Regions from separate parts of the Bacillus sp. JJ1566 genome, predicted to be linked through region 2. Evidence: predicted binding sites of a transcription regulator. Region 2 holds the regulator's gene; each other region holds the start of a gene.

Region 1 (7,983 bases), on a different contig from region 2:
ACGACGATAATGCTGTGCTGCTGTAGTTTTAATATCAAATTTAACACGTTTACTTAAATCGTATAACCAACGGAAAACCTTTTCATGTTCAACTGGAGAAATCATGTCTGTTTCCTTACCGCGTCCTGTAGGTACAAGGAAAAAGACGCTCCATAATACACAATCAAGGTCCTCAACCAATTTTGCCATTTCATCTAAGGCATGAATATTATATCTTGAAATAACCGTGTTGATTTGTACGGGAATTTCAAGCTCATGTAAATATTTGATGGCCCTCATCGTCAAATCAAATGAACCTTTTGTTCCCCGGAAATGGTCATGAATTTCTGCGGTTGGCCCATCTAAACTAAAAGCCCATCTAGCCAAGCCAACTTCTTTAGCCTTTTGAATCGCTTCCTTTGTAACATTTGGTGTTGCACTTGGTGTCATTGAAACACGCACACCTTTTTTTATGGCATAATCAGCTATATCATACACGTCGGGACGCATTAATGGGTCCCCTCCAGTAAACACGAGCATCGGATTATTCATCTCATATATTTGATCGATTAGCTTTTTCCCCTCTTCAAACGAAAGTTCTCGAGGGTCTCTCGTATATTGTGCTTCTGCACGGCAATGTAAACATTTTAATTGGCAAGCTCTTGTAAGCTCCCAAATTACAATAAATGGGTCTTTGTTATAGTCTCTTTCAAACATGAGGCAAACCTCCTTTGATAATGTCCACATTTTAACACTATAAATAAGTGAACTATGTGAGGTACATCACAGATTATGGAGGTGTTTGAAATTGTTCACAAATTAGGAACAGTGCAGGAGCCTTGAAGATGAACTTCTACTAACAACTGCCACGTCCTGTGACAAACATAGACGTCAGCACATCCCTGAAAAGGCAATGCATTTTCTTCGTGCGATGTTTATGCTTTCGAAGCTTTCCTTGTCCTGTGCAAGTCCGACAAAGCAAAATAAAAGCCTGCGAGAAGGATGTCTTTTATCATTCTTGACGGATTGGCTAGACCAGAAAGAGGCTAGGCTGCTTGCGCTAGACATTAAAACTATATGAAAAGTGAATGGAAGAAATATTTTTTGAAGTAGTTTAAATGTAATTGAGGGTTAACACTACAGCTACCAGTAGGTTGGGAGCCCCCAGGAGGAAAAATAAATAGGAATATCGGATTCTTTTTTTGCGGTCTTGGTTCGTTTCCGTGTAGTAATTCGCTCTTGCCCGATCTCCACTTATAAAGGAATCAGATACAATCCCTGCAAGCAAGAAACAAATAATCCCAATTGTCCCAGAAATAACTGAATATGTTTCAAATTGTCGAGTAGACAAACCAATGATTAATAGAATTCCAGAGGTTAATAAACCTAAAATCAGGCCTACTCTCAAACACGATCCCTCCTTTTCATTATTTCTAGTATTCTTATTTTATCGTACTTTTCAGAAAATTATGAGTGTATAGAGTGGATTTTTCAACAAAAGCCAATGATTGATATAAGGAACAAAGACTAAGAACGCCACATCATGTGGCCTCAAATTGGCTTTTGTTGTATTTTTTCATATTCGGATTTGTTATTAATGTTTTCAAATTCCAAGCCTTGTAGCTGAAGGTCTTGATTTGTTACGAATTTGACGTGACAAGAGTCTAACAATTGGCTCATTTTAAAGTGTTGCTCCTTAAGCAACTGTTCTATTTTCTTAGCAACTCTTGAATGGTAAACAGCGATTAAGGGCTGTTGTCTATCATTGATAACTGGAACGACAGCGTCAATCCTTTGGTCATTTGTAAATGTAATCAGCTGCGTAACAAGCTCATTTGTTACGAAAGGCGTGTCACAAGGTAGGACTATATACCAATCTGACACTTCTTTTTTCATCACAGTAAGCATGCCTGCAAGTGGTCCATTCCCTTTAAATTCAGGTAAATCCTGAATAATTTCCAATGATGTTTGGTTACGAAATTTCTCTTTTAATGCGGGATGGCTTACGAGTAGAAGCTTGTCTACATTTCCTTCCAATGCGTCGATTGCATATTGATAAAAGAATTTATCATGAAGTTTGGCAAACGCTTTTGGGCTTCCAAATCTTTTTGATTCTCCGCCAGCCAAAAGTATACCTACGATTTTTGATTTATTCATTATGAAACTTCCAACTTCCTTTTGCTTTTTCTTCATAGTAGCACGATTGGAACTGTCTTCCAAACGAAACTTATGCATCCATAAAAAAGGTGCAGGCAAAGCCGTAATTTGACTTTGCCCACACCTTAAGAAATCCGAATCTGTGTATGATTTATTTTTTTCCAATTGCAACGCGCCAAAGGTCTGGACCTTGTTCAAGGTATTCCCAAGTGAATTCTTCACCGCGTTCCATCATGAATTGGTATTGAAGAGGTCGTGGATCATGGTCATTTGTTAGCTCCATGATTTCACCTGGTTGTAAACTATCAAACGTTCTAAAAATTGTTGGGTGTTTATCCCTCGGTGCGTAATCTGGTGCATTTACCTTTGCTGCAAATACCATATTAACATTCCTCCTTTTATTTTATGGCTCCATTGTATCGAGTCTTTTAAATAATTGTAGTGAAACTTATCACTGTGTACGTATGTTTTTTATCATATATCTAGAAAAACATGCGATAATTAGAATAAAATTTATGAGCCCACGTAAGCATCTTGTCATTCCTCATGATTGTGGAGTTAAAAGAAAAAACGGGGTGAAAAGATGAAAGAATTAGTAGGTACATGTAAGGAATGTGAAAAAGAAATTTATTGTTTAGATGGTTTTATTAATGGTGTTGTTTTAGATGATAAAAAAGGCATACTTTGCTTTGATTGTGCTGAAGAAAAGCAAGCTGACTAACTTTATTCAACCCCTGGCTTTTCGAGCAAACTCGAATCGGGCGCAAATACGCCAAGGCGCATTTGATACTAGGAGAAAATCTCCTAGCTTTTTTTGTGTCTATTTTTTGAACATTAATTTTGTTTCTCACTGTCTATGATGTAAATCACAGTTAAAAAAAAGTGGATTGCTACACTTAAGATGGAAAAACAACAGATATTGTTAATTTAAATAAGGAGTGAGAAAGATGGGGTTACCAACCATTCGTGAACAATTGAAAGGAGTTCCCTTGTTTCGGGAATTAACCCAAGAAGAACTCGATCCCATTGTTGAAATTTCACAGTCACGATTATATAAACAAAAAATGTATATCTTTATGCAAGACGATCCACTTGATCGTGTTTTTTTCATTCAATCTGGAAAAGTAAAAATATATAAATCTGATATGCACGGGAAGGAACAGATTGTTTCTGTACTCGAGGCTGGTGAAATGTTTCCGCATGCTGGATTTTTTAGAAAAGGGGGCTATCCTGCACATGCCTAAGTAATCGAGGATTCGAATATTATTTTCACTCCCATTGATCGATTTGAAGAGATTTTACTGAAAAACCCTGAGCTTTGCATCAAAATTTTTAAGGTTTTAGGTGAAAAAATCATCGACCTTCAAAAGCGACTGGAGGAACAAATTCTTTTAAATACGCAAGAACAAATTATTATGCTTTTACTTCGTTTATGTAGAAGCAATGGAGAAAAACTTGGCAATCGCTTTAAGCTAACAACTCAATTCACAAATCGTGAGCTTGCCAACATGATTGGTACAACACGTGAGTCGGTAAGCCGCACGATTTCCGTATTAAAAAAGAAACAAATTGTAGATCTTACTCCTGATGGTTATTACCTACTGGATCATATGAAGCTCCATGATGAGATTTTCTAGGCCCACAGGAAGTGGCGTTCTAGTCTTTGATCTTACTTATTTTTTAGGATTTGTGATTCACATCACATCGTTTCTCATTGAAAATGATTATCATTAGGTTATAACCGTTATATAAGGGGGAAATCAAAAATGAGTCAATTAGAAGCAAAAGTTGTGGAAGTAGATGTCAGGGAAGATCTTAAAAATAAAATTGAGCCTTTTCAAAAGATTATGGAGGCGGTTAAGCCTTTACAGGATGGAGATACCTTTATTTTACACGCACCGTTTAAACCAACTCCTTTATTTCCAATTTTGAAAGCAAAAGGTTTTTCAAATGAAGCGGAGCAAATTGATAAAAAACATTGGAAGGTTACCTTTACTAAAGGAGTGACCAATAAATGAAAATAGATAATCGAGGTCTTGAGCCTCCTACCCCAATGATGAGGACATTGAAAGCTCTCGAAAAATTAAACAAAGGCGACACATTAACTATAATCAATGATCGGCGACCAATGTTCTTGTATGAACAGCTAGATGAACTAGGCTACAAACATATAACCGAACCACATCCTGATGGCGGCTTTCAAATCGAGATTACGAAATAAGGAGCTGCTTGCTAATGATGCCTCAATTATCAAATGAAACAGATATAAGGCTACCACTCTCCTTTATTATTTTTAGTGTTATTGCCTTAGTCGCATCCCAAGTAATCCTGTTATTCAATGGACACATGGTGATTGATGGAAATTTTCGGACCTTTCCCCTCCTATCGTCTGCCCATTTACTGATACTTGGATGGGCCTTAATGGTTGCGATGGGAGCCATGTACCAGCTTGTGCCGGTAGCCTTTTTAACTCCGATTTGGAGTGAAAAATTTGGATTTTTGCAATTTTGGGTAACAGCAATAGGTTTTGGTGGTTTTGGAATCACGCTTTCCTTCTCACCTACTTTGTCAATTTTCTCAGGTTCTCTTGCTGTTATTGGGATTTTGCTGTTTCTCGTTCAAATGTTTATGACGATGAAAAAGCAAGCGAAGAAGAATATTCTAACCCTATTTGTTGGAAGTGCTCTCATTTGCTTACTACTTACAATCACGCTTGGAATTCTGTTGATCGTCAATCTAGGAGCTGGGATAGCGAATTTAAATCACCTTGCTGTTTTGAAAAGTCATATTTTACTTGGAGTTGCAGGATGGTTTACATTCTTAATTTTCGGTTTTTCCTATAAAATGGTCCCAATGTTTTCGTTAGCACATGGCTTTTCAATGAAGCTAGCAAGATGGGTCTATATTGTGTATGGAGTTGGCCTTATTGTAACCATTTGCAGCTTCATAACCGAGCAAATCCTATTCTTACAGGCAGCTATGAGCTTACTGTTCGCCGGTTTCGCTCTTTTTTCATATCATATTTCAACGATCATCAAGGTGAGATTAAAGAAAAAGCTTGATAAACCATTTATATTCTCATTAATTGCGATTGGTTTTGGGTTAGTGATTCACTTTTTTGGAATGGTTCTTTCATTCCTGCCAAGGCATTACGAAATTTATGGTGTCCTCATTTTTCTTTATATTTTATTGTGGATCGCTGGCAGCATTCTTGGCTATTTATATAAAATTATTCCTTTTCTTTGGTGGACACATAGATACAGCAAGCTTATTGGAAAAAGTGATGTCCCGACATTAAAGCAAATGATTGATGCAAAAATAGCAATTCCTATTTTTGCAGGCTTTGTTGCGGGTTGCTTAATCGTTGTTTTATCTATAGCGACTGGACAATTGCTCATCTTTTCAATTGGCCAAAGCTTAGTTGTCGCTTCAACTGTGTTTTTTAGCTATAGCATTATGAAGGTATTATTTAAGTAAAGGGGAGAAAAATGATGGAGTTAAAAGAGAAAATCCTTGATCAATTAAAACAAGTGATTGACCCTGAATTAAATATTAATGTTGTCGATTTAGGACTCATATATGAAATTGATATAAAAGAGAATAATAATGTGTATATTGAAATGACGTTAACAACACCTGGTTGCCCACTTCATGATAGTATTACAAGCGGTGTGAAGCACGCGGTTGCTTATCTTGAAGAGGTTAATGATGTCGAGGTCTTAATGGTTTGGCATCCTGCTTGGTCGCCTGACCGAATGTCAGAAGCTGCAATGAAACAACTGCGTGGTTAGTAAGTCTCCTTATTTCACTTTCTTGGTTGGTTTCGTTATAATTTAAAATAAGCTATTTCTCGAAAGGAGAGTTATCAAATGGATGAAGCTTTAAAAGAAAATATGATGGGTGCACTTGAACAGGTTGTTGACCCTGAGCTAGGGATTGATATTGTCAACTTAGGACTTGTTTATGATGTGGATATGAATGATGCAGGTGTTGCTCAAGTTTCAATGACATTAACATCTATGGGCTGCCCACTTGCTGGAACAATTGCAATGGATGTGAAACGCGTTCTAACAGAATTACCTGAAGTTAAGGACGTAGATGTTAACATCGTTTGGAATCCACCTTGGAACAAAGATATGATGAGCCGTTACGCAAAAATAGCATTAGGTATAAGATAAGGCGAATATGAAAGAACGTGTCGATTAAACTCCGACACGTTCTTCTTTTTATAGATACTTTTTAAACCATTCGACTGATGCAAGCAGACCTTCTCTTGTTACTTTATGATCCGCACGAGTGTCTGCAATAAAGGATAGATTCTCCTTTTTCCCATTATAGAGTGGTTTCACTTCTTGATAAAATTCATATGTGTATTTAAATGGTACCATCTTATCTTTTTCACCATGCCAGAAAAACAATGGTCTACCGTTTAATTTTTCCGGTTGTATGCTTAAATCATATTTCCTTAATTCTGCATATTTCTCTTCCAATTCAGCTTCTGAAAAAGGAAGTTCAATGTCATGTTGCTGCAATTCCTCAATTTGTCCACGGCAGAATTCCTCATAATATGGACTACCCATTAGGCTCACAGCAGTTTTTATCCACGGGTATTGAGTTAATGCCCCAAGCGTCACAATTCCTCCCATTGAAGTTCCCGCTACACCAATTCTTGACTCATCTACTAATCCATTTCCGACTAGTTCATCCTTGATACTTTGAAGTTCTTTTATTTCATTGATAACAATATCCCAAAATTTAAAATTCATTTCAAGCTCTTCAAGACTCTTGTCTCTTTCACCATGAAAGTCCGCTTCAGGTAAAACAACCCGAAATCCTTCCTCTGCATAAAGATATGCGTAGTGTAAATTATGCTCTTTCGCACTACCAAATCCGTGAACGAATAAGATTAAGGGAGCTTTTTCATCTTTTAACTGATCTTTTACAATATGTAATGCCGGGATGTCTACAAATTTCTTTTTTTCAACAATAACCATTCTTTTTTGTGCTCCTTTGAAAAACTTTAGATAATCTCTAGTGTAACATTAATTGGTAGATTACTTAAAAAGTTTGGCTTTTCAATTGACGATTTTTTTATTATCTGTTTAAGTAAAAGAAAGAGAGCAGAGGAGATTGATATGACTAAACAACATTTAATTGCACTTGATTTAGATGGTACTTTACTTAAAGACGATAAAACCATATCAAAAAGAACAAAAAAGACAATCGAAAAGGCAAAAAGGGCCGGCCATAAGGTCATGATTGCAACAGGAAGACCTTACCGTTCTAGCTCAATGTACTATCAAGAGCTCGGTCTTACAACGCCAATTGTTAATTTCAATGGAGCTTTTGTCCATCACCCTCTTGATCAAAGTTGGGGTGTCTATCACGACACACTTGATTTAAAAACAGCAAAAGAAATTGTTGAGGTTGCCGACAACTTCCGTGTAAAAAATATTTTAGCAGAAGTGATTGATGACGTGTATTTTCATTATCACGATGAAACGATGTTAGATATTTTCGGCATGGGGAAACCGAATATTGAAACAGGTGATTTACGAAAAATTTTAAAACATAACCCAACTTCACTTCTGATTCATCCCGATGAAGAAATTGCTGATTCAATTCGAAAATATCTTTCTGAAATGCATGCTGAAGTAGTCGATCACCGAAAATGGGCTGCACCTTGGCATGTCATTGAAATTGTTAAATCAGGATTAAATAAAGCGGTTGGCATACAAAAGGTTGCCGATTATTTTCAAATCCCAAAAGACAGAATTATTGCCTTTGGTGATGAAGATAATGATTTAGAAATGATTGAATATGCTGGACATGGGATTGCGATGGGCA
Region 2 (7,983 bases):
TCAATTTCTTCAATGAAAATTTGAATTTGCATTATACTAAAGGATAGGCATGAATATATGTTACAATACAAAGGGTGGACAGTACATATTTATCATTTATTCCATCTATAAAAAGGAGATTTTCATGAAGGCTCGATATTGGTATGTCATTTTAACGTACATCATCATGCAGTTCTCTGGTATTTTAGGTATTCCGCTTTTATTGGCTTTAGGTGTTGGAAAAGACCTCGACCCAGCAACTGCTACTAATACGATTATTGCGCTTTGGACTGTTTTTAGTTTTGTAGCTGCACTTCCGATTGTATTATTTATATTAAGACCAGATATTAAGGATCGACATCAGAACTTGCGACGTTCCTCTAAAGGTGAGGCAATTGGGTGGGCGATTGCAGGTGTGTTTATGGCCATGACAGCCCAGATAATTGCGGCAAACATTGAGATTCATCTGTTTGGAATTGAACCTGGTTCCGAAAACACCCAAGAAATCATGGCTTTGGTAAAATCTTTACCATTGCTTGTAATCGTAGTTTCGATTATTGGTCCAATTCTTGAAGAGATCATTTTCCGCCAAATTATATTTGGATCTTTATATAAAAAATTTAACTTTTTCATCTCCGGCTTAATTAGTTCGTTAATTTTTGCTGTTGTACATATGGATTTCACCCACATTCTCATTTATACCGCAATGGGCTTTACCTTTGCATTCCTCTATGTACAGACAAAGCGAATTATCGTACCGATTTTTGCGCACGTAGCGATGAATTCTTTTGTTGTAGTAATGCAGACGATTTTTGCAGATGATATTGAAAGGATCATGAAGCAGGCCGAGAAGCTGCAACAGACATTTATTGGGGGCTTTTAATTTATGCGAAGAACTTCACCTTTTGCCATGGGCATCATTTACGCATTAATGGGAATATTATTTACTTATATTGCAATTAATAGTGCAACGGAGACGATTTGGAACTTTTCAACTATTCTTCTTGCAGTTGTAGCAACATTCGACTTTGCTGTGGCAATCCGAATGTTCTCCCTGCACTTCAAAATCAAAAAAGTGACAAACGTAAAAAAATAACCTCTGGACAGAGGTTATTTTTTATGTCTAGCTTCAGCGATTATTCCATACTATTAGCTGCCATCATTTCCGCTTTAAGCACCTTCCTGTAGGCACTTCTTGATACGAGAATACTGATCTCATATAAACCGAATAACGGAACGGTGACCATTAAATGAGAGACTAGCTCAGGAGGTGTGATTAAACCTCCAATTACTAGAAGGACAAAATACGCATATTTCCTTATTTTCGATAAGAACATCGGAGTGACAATTCCAAGCCTAGTTAAGAACATTACAACAACCGGTAGCTGAAACAAAAAGCCAAACGGTAAGGTTAGCTGTAACAGGAATTGAAAATACTCATTAATCCCGATTACCTGATTTATTTCAAGACGACCCGCTAACCGCGTCATAAAGTTCACAACAAATGGGAATAAAATAAAATAGGAAAATGAAACCCCTACTAAAAATAATCCTACCGAAATCGGAATATAACTCAACGTTACCTTTCTTTCCTTCTCATACAAGCCTGGACTAATAAAGGCCCAAAGCTGATACAGTAAAAAAGGAGAAGAGATAACAAACGCAATAATAAAGGCAAAATTCATATAAATTTTAATTGGATCTGTCATACGGAAAGCATTCATTGTCAGCTCTTTGGCTTCCTCAGCATTTTGCAAGTAAACAATTACCGGCTCAGCGAGAAAAAAACTCCCCAGTGCAACAATGAAGAAGAAAACGACTACATAAATCAGTCGTTTTCGCAGCTCACCAATATGATCATAGACGGACATTTCTCTTTCGTTCATCTGACTCATCCTATCATTACTTCACATCAGGAGTTTCATTCTTCTTAACATCATCATCGTCATCATCTGCTAAGCCTTTTGTTGCGTTTTTAAATTCACGCAATGTATTTCCTGCAGCTTTTCCTAATTGAGGTAACTTCTTAGGTCCGAAGATTAACAATGCTGCAAATACAATCAATAGAATACTACCAAATCCAAGATTTCCCATCATGAGCCACCTCCCAACAATTATAAAATCTATTTCTATTCTTCATTCGAATAATGCTTTAAAAAGTAAACAAGTGCTTGTAGCTCAACAGCTAGATCAATATGGTGAACCCGTATATGTTCGGGCACATTGATTCTTGCTGGAGTGAAATTAAGGATACCTTTGATCCCTTTATTCACCAGGCGGTCAGTAATTGACTGTGCTGCGCCAACCGGCACTGTTAAAATAGCAACCGTGACATCATCAGGCAATTCTTTTTCAAGATCATCTAAATGACACACCTTTACTCCGCCAATACTACTACCTACTTTATTATAATCCACATCAAACGCAAGCTCAATTTTTGTATTATTATTTTTTGAAAAATTATAATGTAAAAATGCAGTACCTAAGTTACCAACACCGATTAACGTAACCTTTGTTAACTCATCCTGATCAAGTGTCTTACTAAAAAAGGATAATAAATAATTGACATTATAGCCATACCCTTTTTTTCCCAATGCACCAAAATAGGAAAAATCGCGCCTAATCGTGGCTGAATCAACCTTTACCGCATCACTCAGCTCTGCAGATGATACCCTCTGCTTCCCCGAGGCATGCAAGTTTTTCAAAAACCGATAATAAAGTGGCAGCCTTTTGGCAGTTGCTTGTGGTATTTTTGATTGTTCCAGATTCATGTTTATTCCCCCGCTACTGGCCTTTTAAAATCTCCGTTCTTTCCACCTGTTTTTTCAGTTAAATAGGTTGGCCCAATCACCATGCCTTTATCAACCGCTTTACACATATCATACACAGTTAACGCACAAACCGATGCAGCCGTAAGGGCTTCCATCTCAACACCGGTGCTTCCCTTTGTTTTAACTGTTACAGTGATATGTAAAATATATTCACCTTGGGTCGTCCAACTAAAACGGATATCGACGCCTTTTAATGCCAATGGATGGCACATCGGGATTAGCTCTGATGTTTTTTTAGCTGCCATAATACCGGCAACCTGGGAAACAGCTAGAACATCCCCCTTGCTAATCTCATTCTTTATTATTTGCTCATAAATCAATTTATTTACAGTAATACTCGATTTTGCAATTGCTGTACGAACAGTATCAGATTTCTCTGTAATGTCGACCATTTTTGCCCGACCTTGCTCATTAAAATGGGTAAATGATGTCATATATGTACCCTCCCATAAACTATACACTATTTTACCACATCTGTCTTTGGAACATCTGTGAACATTATCATTGCAGTTGCTCTATTAAGATAATATAAGATACACTGTTGTTAGAAACAAGAGGTGAAATAGTATGATTTTACTACAAGTAAATCAGCTCAAAAAGTATTTTGCTGCTGATCTTATTTTATCCAATATAAAATTAGAAGTACAAACTCGCGACCGAATTGCTATTGTTGGCCGAAATGGTGCCGGAAAATCAACCTTATTAAAAATAATTGCTGGTCACATGTCCCATGATGGCGGTGAAATTATTAAGCCAAAAAGCGTCACTATTGATTACCTTGCACAGGACACTGGACTTGAATCAAATCTTACCATTTGGCAAGAAATGCTTACCGTCTTCGCATCTTTACAAAAACTAGAAAAAGACTTAAGAAAACTTGAAGTAAAAATGGGAGACCCATCTGTTTTTGAAAACCCAACTGATTATCAAAGGCTACTCGAAGAATATGATCAGCTCCAGGTCGATTTTAAAGAAAAGGGTGGCTATCAATATGAAGCCGATATTCGATCGATTCTACATGGCTTTCATTTTACAGACAAAGACTATGAAACCAAAATATCTAGCTTAAGTGGTGGTCAAAAGACGCGCTTAGCCCTTTGTAAACTATTACTAACAAAACCTGATTTATTGATTCTGGACGAGCCAACCAACCACCTCGATATTAGCACTCTTACCTGGCTTGAACAATATCTACAAGGCTATCCAGGTGCACTCTTAATTGTTTCTCATGACCGGTACTTCCTAGACAAAGTCGTCAACCAGGTCTATGAGATTTCGAGACACACAAGCACCAAATATGTCGGAAACTACAGCAACTATTTAAAATTAAAGGCTGAAAACTATGAGCTTGATCTAAAAAAATACGAAAAACAGCAGGAAGAAGTCGAAAGATTAAAAGACTTCATCGCGAAAAATCTAGTCAGAGCTTCCACAACAAAGCGCGCCCAAAGTAGACGAAAACAGCTTGATCGAATGGAGCTGATGGGCAGACCAGCTGGTGACGAAAAATCAGCTTCCTTCCGATTTGAAATCGAAAGACAAAGTGGAAATGACGTCTTAAGTGCTAAAGACATCTCAGTTTCCTATGAAAAGGATAAACCGATTATCACTAATATCAATTTCAATATTTATCGCGAAGACAGCATTGCGTTAGTGGGGCCAAACGGGATCGGAAAATCGACCCTATTAAAAGCAATTATCGATAAACTAGAGCATGTCAATGGAACAATTCGTTTTGGGTCGCATGTAACGGTTGGTTACTATGACCAACAACAAGCTGACCTAAACTCAAACAATCGTGTGTTAAATGAATTATGGGATGAATATCCACTTAAACCTGAAAAAGAAATCCGCACTGTTCTTGGGAATTTCCTTTTTTCCGGGGATGATGTGTTAAAAATCGTTTCAACCTTAAGTGGTGGCGAAAAAGCGAGACTTGCCCTTGCTAAGCTGATGATGGAGAAATCGAACTTCCTCATTCTTGACGAACCTACGAACCATCTAGACCTTGATAGTAAGGAAGTACTTGAAAACGCGCTAATTGATTATCCTGGGACCATTCTTTTTGTATCCCATGACCGGTACTTTATTAACCGAATCGCAACGAAAGTATTTGAGCTATCTCTAGATGGACTGACAGAATACCTTGGTGATTATGACTATTATCTTGAAAAAAAATTCGAAATGGAAGAATTGGCTCGACTTGAAGCACAAGAGAAAAAAGCTGATAAACGAGAAGTAATTCAAGAAAAAAACTCTTATGAACAAGAAAAGGAATTAAAGAAACAAGAGCGTCAACGAAAACGCAGAATTGAGGAAATCGAACTCGAGATATCCTCTCTTGAGGAAAAGACCGAAGAAAATGAACAGCTTCTTTGCGACCCAGAAGTCTACCAAAACCATGAAGAAGTACAACGAATTAATGAAGAAAATGAAAAAATTTCAACTAAGCTTGAAGCCCTAATGGAGGAATGGGAATCCCTCCATGAAATAAGTGGATAAACCTTTTCTCCTATCCACTTAAATAAGTTATCCCCATCTGAAAATCGATTTGGATGGGGATATTTTTGCACCATTTTCCACATTTTTTCGAGTTATGCACTGATTTATCCACACTATCCACATTTATCAACAGTGTTATCCACAGAAAATGTCCACAAATGCACATTAGTTATTTCAGTACTTTTTATAGGTTTTCCACAAATCCTGTGAACTTGTGGATTATTTATCAACAAAAAAGCCCTCTTATAGAATGAGGACTTTTTGACTACTTTTCGATATCTAAACCAGGATTTGCGTTTAATGCATAGGATGACCGTTTCCCTTTTTCATATAAGACACTTCCAACTGCCGCAATCATTGCAGCATTGTCTGTACAAAGCGAAAGGGGCGGAATAATGAGCTTTATTTCTGGCATCTCTGCAAATGCATGTTCTAAAGCTGCTCGCAATCCTTTATTTGCCGCAACTCCGCCAGCTAATAGAACTTGCTTTACTTGATATTCTTTCGCTGCTTTTACTGTCTTAGTTACTAACACATCAATAACACTTTCCTGAAAGCTTGCTGCCAGATTCTTTGGTTCAATCGTTTCCCCACGCTGCTCTGCATTGTGAAGAGTATTAATGACAGCTGATTTCAATCCACTAAAACTAAAATCGTATGAATCCTCTTCTAGCCATGCTCTTGGTAAATCAAGCGTCGCTGTTCCTTCATGGGCTAGTCGATCAATATGTGGTCCACCTGGGTACGGAAGGCTAAGAGTTCTAGCCACCTTGTCGTATGCTTCGCCAGCAGCATCATCCCTCGTTTCCCCGATAACCTTAAAGGATGCATGCTCTTCCATATAAACAAGCTCAGTATGGCCACCTGACACAACTAACGCTAATAATGGAAACTCCAGCTCCTCTACTAATCGATTTGCATAAATATGACCTGCAATATGATGTACTCCTAAAAGGGGAATATCGTGGGCAAATGCCACCGCTTTTGCTGCATTAACCCCAATTAATAATGCTCCTACAAGACCAGGACCCTCTGTTACCGCAATTCCATCAATATCCGCAAAATGAACATCAGCTTGCTTCAATGCCTCTTCAATCACAAGTGTTATGGCTTCAACATGATGCCTTGACGCAATTTCCGGAACAACCCCACCAAATCGCTTATGACTTTCAATTTGTGATGCAACAACATTTGATAAAATTTCTCGTCCATTTCGTACAATCGAAACAGCTGTTTCATCACAGCTCGTTTCAATTCCCATAATTATTTGGTTATCACTCATGTAAATTCACCCACATAACTAGCGCATCTTCATTATTATCTGTATAGTAATTTTTTCGGATTCCACCAGGCTTGAAGCCTAGTTTTTTATAGAGGTTTTGCGCAACATGATTCGACACTCTAACCTCTAGCGTCATCGTTGCTGCCTGATGCTGCATCGCTAAAAGCTTCGCCTGCATCAACAAAGCTTCCCCAAGCTTCTTTCCTCTATATTCTGGGAGCACTGCGATATTGGTAATGTGACATTCATCTAAAATAAGCCACATTCCGCAATAGCCAATCACATCATTGTTATCAGTCATCACTATATACTTTGCAAACTGATTATGAACTAACTCATTATAAAATGCTTCTCTCTTCCAAGGGACGGTAAATGCTGATGCTTCAACCTTCATGACACCATCAATGTCATCTAACGTCATGAAGCGAAACAAAATCTGTTGATCGATGATATCTTTCATGCTTACCCCTGCCTCTTCCCTAACCAATTCGCTTCCGCCTCTGCCAAACGAATATAATTTGGCACAAAAGTATGAACATCCACTGGCTCCTTTTTCGAACCTAACTCTGCTAACTCACTTGGTCTCGGATTCCAATCTGTGTATGGTGCAACATATGCAAATTGATTTGAATCTGTTTCTATCTGTTCCTTGTGGATAACTAAATCATTTCCGATAAAAAGCACTGGTGTTTCTTTCTTTTTAAGCTCCTCAAGCCAATCCGATAATAAAATAATTTTATCTTCTTCTATACAATTCAGTGTCTTGCCTTCATATTGATAAAGACCTGTATATACCTGGCCCCTTCTTGCATCAAATAATGGTGAAATAAAGCCATTAAAGTACCTGCCATTGGCTGCCACTACTTCTAGACTAGATACTCCTACCAAAGGAACCTGTAATGACCAGGCTAATGTTTTCGCAATTGTAACACCAATTCTCACCCCTGTATATGAGCCTGGCCCCATTGCCACTACAATTTTTTCAAGTTCCTTAGGGTTTATACCACATTCCTTCATCAACTGTTCAATGGTGGGCATCACACGGACAGAATGGTTTTTTGGAAGATTTGTAATGACCTCCCCAATCACCGTTTCTTCATCAACAATTGCGACCCCTAATACATAATTGGACGTATCTATAGCTAAAACCTTCATTCGCCAAATAACTCCTCACATAAATGTTGATACCTTTCCCCTTTTGGTATCACCGTAATCTTACGCTTCGTATCCCCTTGATGTTCAATTCTAATGGTGAGCTTTCGCTCTGGTAATCGATCCTCAATGAGATGTGCCCACTCCACCACTGTCACACCATCGCCCTCAAAATATTCGTCAAATCCAAGATCCTCATCACTATGCCCCAAACGATACACATCCATATGATAAAGA
Region 3 (7,983 bases), on a different contig from region 2:
CATCCACATCTGTAACGAATAATAAATGCTCTGCCTTTAATGCGATAGCAACACTAGCTGCTGCTGTATCCGCATTGATATTATACTTTGTAAAATCCTCGTCAATCCCGATAGGCGAGACAACTGGAACATAATTTTGCGACAAAAGAAATTCTAGGAACGAAACATTGACCTGTTCAATCTCACCAACATAACCTAATTGTTCAAAGTTAACAGGCTTTGCTGTAATTAGTTTTGCATCACAGCCAGATAAGCCAACTGAAGGGATTCCGGCTTTTTCTAAATCGACGACGACTTTTTTATTAACCGTTCCTGATAATACCATTTCAACAACATCAAGGACTTCCTTTGTTGTCTTTCTCAGTCCATTTACAAATTCACTTTCTATGTTCAAAGAGGCTAGTGACTGACCAATCTCAGGGCCACCCCCATGAACAACAACGACCCTAAATCCACTTTCTTTTAACTCTTTTATACTATTAAAAAATGAGTCCGACAGCTCGGCTAGGATGCTGCCTCCACATTTGATAACAATTGTTTGCATTTCAAGTCTCCTCACGTGCGATAGCTTGCATTGATTTTGACATAATCATAGGTTAAGTCACAGCCCCAAGCCGTTCCGGCACCATTTCCTAACTGGAGGTCAACGTGAATGACAATATCGGTTCCTTCTAGATACTCTTTTGCTAGCTCTTCCGAGAAAGTCACTGGTTGGCTTCCTTTTAGCATTAAAATAGAGCCAATGGAAATATCGACAAAATCCGGATTCACCGTAGCTGTACTATGGCCAATCGCCCCAATAATTCTTCCCCAGTTCGCATCAGCACCATAAATTGCTGTTTTTACAAGGTTTGAACCTACAATCTTTTTCGCAATAATGCGTGCATCTTCATCAGATAAAGCACCTGTTACATTCACTTCTACGAGTTTGGTAGCCCCTTCTCCATCCTTTGCAATTTGCTTTGCAAGGTCTTCGAAAGTGGACTTAAGGGCTGTCACAAATAAGTCCCATTCAGGATGTTCTGGTGAGAGCTGACTATTTTCAGCTAACCCACTAGCCATTACCAGTACCATATCATTTGTTGAGGTTTCACCATCTACTGTGATTTGGTTAAATGTCACATCTGTCACAGTTTTCATTGCTGCTTGGAGGGATTCAGAATCAATATTTACATCTGTTGTTACAAAACCTAACATCGTCGCCATATTTGGATGAATCATCCCTGAACCCTTTGCTGCGCCACCAATTGTGATGATCTTTCCATCAATAGTTGTTTGATAACATGCTTTTTTCATCACTAAATCAGTCGTTAAAATTGCTGTTTGAAAAGCATGAGCAGCTTCATCTGTACTAGTGGGTTCAAGTTGTTTAATGCCAGCTTTAATTTTATCCATCTGGAGGAGCTCTCCGATAACACCCGTTGAAGCAACCGCTACTAAGTGGTCCTCGATTCCAAAATGGGCAGCAGATTCAGCTCTCATTTCGTATGCATCTAATAGCCCTTGTTCACCCGTACATGCATTCGCACAAGCACTATTAATTACAACTGCTTGTAATTTATTTTGAACGGCAATGCTTTCTTTTGTCACTTTTAAAGGAGGGGCTTGAAAATGACTTTGCGTATAAACGGCTGCACAGTTCGCCGGAACATCACAAATAATTGCCCCTAGATCCTTCTTTGAATAACGTAAACCGGCATGAACACCTGCTGCTTTAAATCCTTTTGGGGTTACGACAGAACCCTCTTCTACTTTTAATACTTGAATTTCCTTTATCTCTATCATGCAAAGTCACTCCTTTTTAGACATCTTTATGGGAATAATGGAACGTATTGTAATCCTGTTGTTTCTTCTAAACCAAACATAATGTTCGCGTTTTGGATTGCCTGACCGGCAGCACCCTTCACTAAGTTGTCGATAACTGAAACCACGGTAATTCGGTTTGTTCTTTCATCAAATGCAAGGCCGATATCACAGTAATTTGTGCCATAGACTTCTTTTGTGGAAGGGAAGGAACCCTTTTCTCTAATCCTCACAAATGGAGAATCCTGATAGCTTTCTTTATATAGTCCATAAAGCTGATCCAATGAAAGTGAATCTACTGCACTATTTATGTACATCGTAGACATGATTCCTCTTGTCATTGGCACCAAATGTGTACTAAATGTCACATATGGAATTGAATCATCCCAGCCTTGTATCACTTGTTCAATTTCTGGAATATGTTGATGCTGATTCACCTTATAGATTGAAAAATTGTCGTTACTTTCAGCAAAATGTGTTGTTCTTGATGGACTTTTTCCTGCTCCAGAGATACCTGATTTTGCGTCTATTACAATTGATTTCTCATCAATCAGTTTATTTTTTATAATTGGCGCTAACCCAAGTACAGTTGCAGTTGGATAGCAGCCTGGATTTGAAATAAAACTACTATTCTGAATTTCTTCCATATACCATTCTGGTAAACCATATGTAGCTTTGTTAATGTCTGTTTGTAATGCAGCTGGCTTTTTATACCACTGTTCATATAAATCAGGTTTTTTTAACCGATAATCCCCTGAAAGATCAATAATCTTCACATTTTCCTTCAATAACCTAGGAACAATGGTTGTTGAAACTCCAGATGGTGTTGAGAGAAAAACAACATCCACTTCATTTGCAATTTTCGGGATATCAATTTCTTCTAATGAATGATTTACAAGATTAGTAACATGGGGGTAGACCTCTGAAAGCCTCATCCCTGTCTGTGACGAAGTATGAACGGAATGCACCTCAAAGCTTGAGTGGTTTGCCAGTAATCTCAATAGTTCAATTCCGCCATAGCCAGTAACCCCTATAATTGCCGCTTTCAATATATCCACCTCTTTTTTTAAATAAATGTAGAATAAGTATCATTATAAGTCTGTATAAAAATAAAATCAATTGTATTTTTATAAAAAATCTGATTTTTTGTGCAAAAAAATAACCACCAGGGTGGTGGCTGATTAATAATCAACCTCCACTTACTGGTGGTATTAAAGCAACTGTATCTCCTGCATTAATAATATCGTCATCTTCTGCATACTCTTCATTAATGGCAAACATGATTTGATCAAGATTTTTCATACCATGATCAGTTGCAAGCCTCTGTTTTAAGGATGATACGGTTATCTTATCTGTATGTAACGCGATTCTATCCGTCCCCGCCATATCCTGTAGATGGGCAAAAAATAAAATCGTAATCATTTCAAATCCTCCTCTTCTGGTCGACCAGTTGGATATTGTTTCGTTTCTAACTGATCTCCAATCCACATTTCCCCATCTTCCCAATGCTCTTTTTTCCAGATAGGGACGATTTGTTTTATACGTTCGATTGCATATTCATTTGCAGCGTAAGCATCTTTACGATGTGGTGTGGAGACGGCGATGACAACAGCCGCTTCGGAGATATCCAAGCGACCGATTCGATGGGTAATAGCCGTTTTCACATCAGGCCATTTCATCGAAATTTCTTCACCAATTTGAGCAAGCTTTTTTTCTGCCATTGGAATATATGCATCATATTCTAAATAGAGGGTTTTCTTTCCTCTCGTAAATTCTCGAACCGTTCCGATAAAGGTAGTAACGGCGCCCGCTTCACGTCTAATAACTTTATTCGTCACCTCTTCAACATGAATCGGCTCTCTCGTAATCTTAAATAGATCATTGTTTTTCATTTATGTACCTCCTTAAATCAAATACGCCCTTGGCGTATTTGCGCCCAGATTTTTTAGGCCCACACGATGTGGGTAACAAAGACGTTGCCACAGGAAGTGGCGTTCTTAGTCTTTGATCCTATGCTCGAAAACTTCCTTTGAAAAATCTGAGGCATCCGCCGGAGGCATTTAACTTTATTAAACCAAGGATTGATCCTTGTACCTTTATTTTATCGTTTTTACTAGGCTCACGCGCTCTTAATAAAGTTAAATATCCAACGTAAATATTTTTCTTCTTCATTAATATGATAAAGGGGAAACTTCGTTTGAATCGGAATCCAAGTTATAACGCAAACAATGTTTGTTAATGAAGATAGCAGCTCGATATCCTCTTCTTTCTTGATTAAAACGATTTTGGGATAATCCGCCATTTTATATCCTTCAATTAATATCATATCATTTTCAAAAAAAGCGTAAAGCTGAATTAGCTTCTCCAGCGTCCATTTAGATGTCTTCGCTTCTAGCTGTAGACTCCCACCACCTTCTACAATCGTTGCAGACGCCCCTGCTTTGATGTGGCGGGAAGAATCTTTTTCCTGATGAAGACGATCTAAGCTGCTTTGATGTCCATGATGTTTTATGGTAGCGATTTGAAAGCCGAAATCTGTCCCTTTTTTTACGATTTTTTCAACTAGAGTCGTTTTCCCACTATTTTGATACCCTACGATTTGCAGAAGCGGAAACCTTATTTCCAAGGCCATATACTTCCTTCCTGGTCTTCGAGATACAACACATCTACTACATCACCTTTCCCAAATCCACGTGTTCCACCAGGTAAAACCATGAACGCATTTGCTCCTGCTAGTGAGGATACGACATTTGATTTATCAAGACCACTTGGTGAAACTACAAGCTTTCCGTCAGAAAAGCTGATTTTACTTCTTACAAATCTTGTAAAAGGATTTGGTTTTGGAAAGTCAGCATTGAGTTCAGCTTTCATTTTTAATAGATGTGGAGAATCAGAAAATAATCTTGTCCGTACTACCGGTCTAACTAATAATTCAAAGCCAACATAACATGCTGATGGATTACCAGATAACCCAAACAATAATTTCCCATTAAACTGCGCAACTGTTGTGACACTTCCCGGTCTCATCGCTATTTTATTAAATAAGACTTCTGCTCCTAACTTTTCATAAATGGCAGGTAGGTAATCATAATCCCCTACAGATACCCCGCCAGTCGTAATTAAGATATCAACCTCATTGATTGCATTTTTGATAGCGTTGAAGCAAACATCAAAATCATCTGTGAGTTTTCCGTAATACTTTGGCTCTGCACCAGCTCTTTCGATTTGTGCACTTATCATATATGCATTGCTATTTCGAATTTTTCCAGGTACGAGGTTTTCATGGACATCAAGCAATTCTGTCCCTGTTGCATAAATCCCAATGATAGGCTTCTTTGCCACTTCAACCTGATGATAGCCAAATGTGGCTAATAGTGCTTTTACACCTGGATTAATAAAGGTGCCTTTTTCTACTAAGACTGAGCCTTTTTTTGTATCCTCACCTTGAAACGATACATTATCGCCAGACTTAAACGGTCGCTTTAACGACATGTACTTCTTACCATCACGTTCATATTCTGCTGTCAATTCTAGCATCACAACTGCATCACATTCTGCTGGCATCTGCGCACCTGTCATGATTCGAACTGCTTGAAAAGCTGCCACCTTTTTCGATGCTACAGACCCAGCTCCAATTTCTTCAATGACTTCGAATTCAACTGGATGGTCTTGTCCCGCATTTGTTGTATCGATTGCACGAACAGCAAAACCATCATACGGGGACCGATCAAAATGTGGGACATCATGATCAGCGATTACATCACTTGCTAAAAATCGTCCATAACTATCTTCAATTGGTACTATTTCCTGTGTCCCTGAAACTGCGAATTCCATTACTCGAGTTACCGCTTCCGGAACTGGTATAGGTGTCCGTCTTTCAACCATATTGTTTCACTCACTTTTTATCTACTTTTTTCCTATTGTAGTCTATTTAATCAAAAACCACTACTTTCTTGCTATGATTTACATCACTCACATTTGACTTTATGACGATTTTCTACATTTGTGTGATACGTATCACCACATCCTTTCATTTTAATAGCTATGCTATAAGTAGCTTACCAATAGGAGGTAGAATCATGGAACAAACTTTTACAGAACAACATATTATCGGGGAGATTGTAACCGAGTTTCCAAAGGCAGGAGACCTTTTTAAAAAACTTCGTATTGATTTTTGTTGCGGTGGTAACCGTCCACTTATAGATGCAATCGAGGAAAGAAAACTTTCCAAGGAAGAGGTTTTATCAAAATTAAATACACTTTATCAAGATATGAAAGCATTAAATGAAAAAACAGTGGATTGGAAAGCCGCAAGCTATTCTGAATTAATTGACCATATCGTGAATAAACATCACCGTTATTTAAATGAGGAGCTTCCTCAGCTTAGTCCTTATGTAACTAAGGTTCTAAGAGTACATGGAGGAAATCATCCACATCTTGCAAGAGTGCATTCACTATTTAATCAATTAAAGGTTGAGCTTGAACAGCATACAATCAAAGAGGAAGCAGAGTCATTCCCTCTCATTGTGAAATTTGAAAATGAAGCAACTCCCGAAAATCATGAATTAGTGAAAAAACATGTCGCAGAATTAGAAGACGATCATGACGAGGCTGGAAGTATTATTAAAGAAATACGTGACATCACAAATGACTTCCAACCACCGATTGGAGCATGTGGAACATACCGCTTAGTCTACCAACGACTTGAAGCACTTGAAGCAGACCTATTCCAGCACATTCATTTAGAAAATAACATACTATTCCCAAGAGCAGCAGCCGGGAACTAAATAGGAAAAACGAGCTAATGTTATGTCAGCTCGTTTTTTTATGTCAATCTTTCATCAAGATCCCCTGAATTTATATTCATTTTTATATATCGTTTGTTTTCTTTTTTCTTTATTGCGGAAAGTTTCGGCTTCCCAATAAAAACCTGTCCCAAGAATATAATACAAATAACCAATCCAATCATGAACATGGCTTTTCCTAGCTCTTGCTGTTCTGAAACAAGGTAGTTATTACAAAGTCGTGCTGGTGATGCCAAATAAAGCCAACTCATGACAAAGAGCATCGAAATTACATTTGCCCAAATAAAAGCTTTACTAATTGGCCCAAGCAGTTCCCAGCTATAATATAGTAATACTCCCGCAAGGAATGGTAAACTTGTATACTTTACAATTTCCATGAAGGGTTCATTTAATGCAGCATCGATCGCTCGTGGTAAACTCCAGTACGTTAAAATAAATAATGTGATTAATATCCCCGCGATCCCATTTTCATTGAAATACAGGAAAAAGGTTCGCCATTTCTTTGGAAACCCTTTAGCCAGAAAATAACCACTGCACACTAATATAGGAATTTGAACAAGCATGGTAGCAACCATACTTGCTTCTAACATTAACCTAACATACGGGACTGAAACAACTAGAAGTAAAAGTAGTCCAATCAATAAATAACGGTAACGGTACATATTTTCACCTCTAATCTAAAATAGAAAAGAATCTAGATATTCCACAACAGTTTGTGGTTGTTGGTAATCAAATATATTTGTTAATTTTCCTTCAGGGTTGACCACATAAAATGCAGAATTATGCTCATATCCCCCATATTCATTTGGTATAACAATTACTTCAAGAGTATCTAACACATCCTGTAATTCCTGCTCATCTTGAATGGTTGCCATTTTCCACCGATCCCCGTCTGCTCCAAAGTGATCTGAATATGACTTTAAAACTGTAGGAGTATCGTGGTCCGGATCAAAACTTATACTAACAAGGACGACTTTTTTTCCAAGCACGTCCTCAGGGATATTCTCATAGATTTCAGCAAAATTTCTTTCCAAAACTGGACATACATCGCCACAGGATGTATACATGAAGGTGAAAAGTGTATATTTTCCCTCTAGTTCTTGTAAATGAAAATTATTCGAATTAGAATCGATTAATGTAGCTGAAGGGAGCTTTGGCTGCTCCCTTTCTAAATCTAGAATTCTCGCCTTCTCTGCCGTAAAAGCCCGAAGTCCATCTGTACCTATCCATAGCAATGAAAGTCCCGCTACAAGTGCAAATAGAATTCCAATAATTTTACGCCACATGTTGATTAGGTCCTATTTTTTCCTGAAACTTATAATCAATTGATCTTGAAAAGCTCCAAAAACGATATACAAATGTCATCACAGCAAGG

The links. Region 2 encodes Rex, which represses fermentation and respiration genes when NADH is low (regulators of the CRP and FNR family bind a similar motif). Its sites were predicted from a motif close to TTGTGAAATATTTCACAA; they were not measured.
Region 1: the regulator Rex is predicted to act here: its motif matches at 3,824-3,841, upstream of V7112_RS13800 (DUF2249 domain-containing protein).
Region 3: the regulator Rex is predicted to act here: its motif matches at 5,809-5,826, upstream of ric (iron-sulfur cluster repair di-iron protein).

Annotation. Positions count from the first base shown of each region.
Region 1 covers NZ_JBALOP010000032.1:21,516-29,498, forward strand. Annotated here, with positions in the region: gene V7112_RS13770 (TIGR04053 family radical SAM/SPASM domain-containing protein) at 1-696, opposite strand, end outside; gene V7112_RS13775 (DUF5316 domain-containing protein) at 1,094-1,387, opposite strand; gene V7112_RS13780 (molybdenum cofactor guanylyltransferase) at 1,531-2,136, opposite strand; gene V7112_RS13785 (DUF2249 domain-containing protein) at 2,288-2,518, opposite strand; gene V7112_RS13790 (hypothetical protein) at 2,720-2,857, shown strand; partial or broken gene V7112_RS13795 (Crp/Fnr family transcriptional regulator) at 3,084-3,773, shown strand; gene V7112_RS13800 (DUF2249 domain-containing protein) at 3,903-4,154, shown strand; gene V7112_RS13805 (DUF2249 domain-containing protein) at 4,151-4,357, shown strand; gene V7112_RS13810 (hypothetical protein) at 4,372-5,613, shown strand; gene V7112_RS13815 (metal-sulfur cluster assembly factor) at 5,628-5,927, shown strand; gene V7112_RS13820 (metal-sulfur cluster assembly factor) at 6,006-6,314, shown strand; gene yjfP (esterase) at 6,363-7,130, opposite strand; gene V7112_RS13830 (Cof-type HAD-IIB family hydrolase) at 7,272-7,983, shown strand, end outside.
Region 2 covers NZ_JBALOP010000073.1:38,831-46,813, forward strand. Annotated here, with positions in the region: gene V7112_RS22770 (CPBP family intramembrane glutamic endopeptidase) at 125-862, shown strand; gene V7112_RS22775 (YdiK family protein) at 866-1,075, shown strand; gene tatC (twin-arginine translocase subunit TatC) at 1,116-1,865, opposite strand; gene V7112_RS22785 (twin-arginine translocase TatA/TatE family subunit) at 1,882-2,073, opposite strand; gene V7112_RS22790 (redox-sensing transcriptional repressor Rex) at 2,109-2,750, opposite strand; gene moaC (cyclic pyranopterin monophosphate synthase MoaC) at 2,753-3,244, opposite strand; gene V7112_RS22800 (ABC transporter ATP-binding protein) at 3,378-5,312, shown strand; gene tsaD (tRNA (adenosine(37)-N6)-threonylcarbamoyltransferase complex transferase subunit TsaD) at 5,578-6,594, opposite strand; gene rimI (ribosomal protein S18-alanine N-acetyltransferase) at 6,587-7,054, opposite strand; gene tsaB (tRNA (adenosine(37)-N6)-threonylcarbamoyltransferase complex dimerization subunit type 1 TsaB) at 7,057-7,749, opposite strand; gene tsaE (tRNA (adenosine(37)-N6)-threonylcarbamoyltransferase complex ATPase subunit type 1 TsaE) at 7,746-7,983, opposite strand, start outside.
Region 3 covers NZ_JBALOP010000032.1:9,183-17,165, forward strand. Annotated here, with positions in the region: gene argB (acetylglutamate kinase) at 1-544, opposite strand, end outside; gene argJ (bifunctional ornithine acetyltransferase/N-acetylglutamate synthase) at 556-1,785, opposite strand; gene argC (N-acetyl-gamma-glutamyl-phosphate reductase) at 1,812-2,852, opposite strand; gene moaD (molybdopterin converting factor subunit 1) at 2,992-3,225, opposite strand; gene V7112_RS13720 (molybdenum cofactor biosynthesis protein MoaE) at 3,222-3,695, opposite strand; gene mobB (molybdopterin-guanine dinucleotide biosynthesis protein B) at 3,923-4,435, opposite strand; gene V7112_RS13730 (molybdopterin molybdotransferase MoeA) at 4,420-5,688, opposite strand; gene ric (iron-sulfur cluster repair di-iron protein) at 5,883-6,590, shown strand; gene V7112_RS13740 (hypothetical protein) at 6,629-7,270, opposite strand; gene V7112_RS13745 (SCO family protein) at 7,286-7,894, opposite strand; gene V7112_RS13750 (cbb3-type cytochrome c oxidase subunit I) at 7,884-7,983, opposite strand, start outside.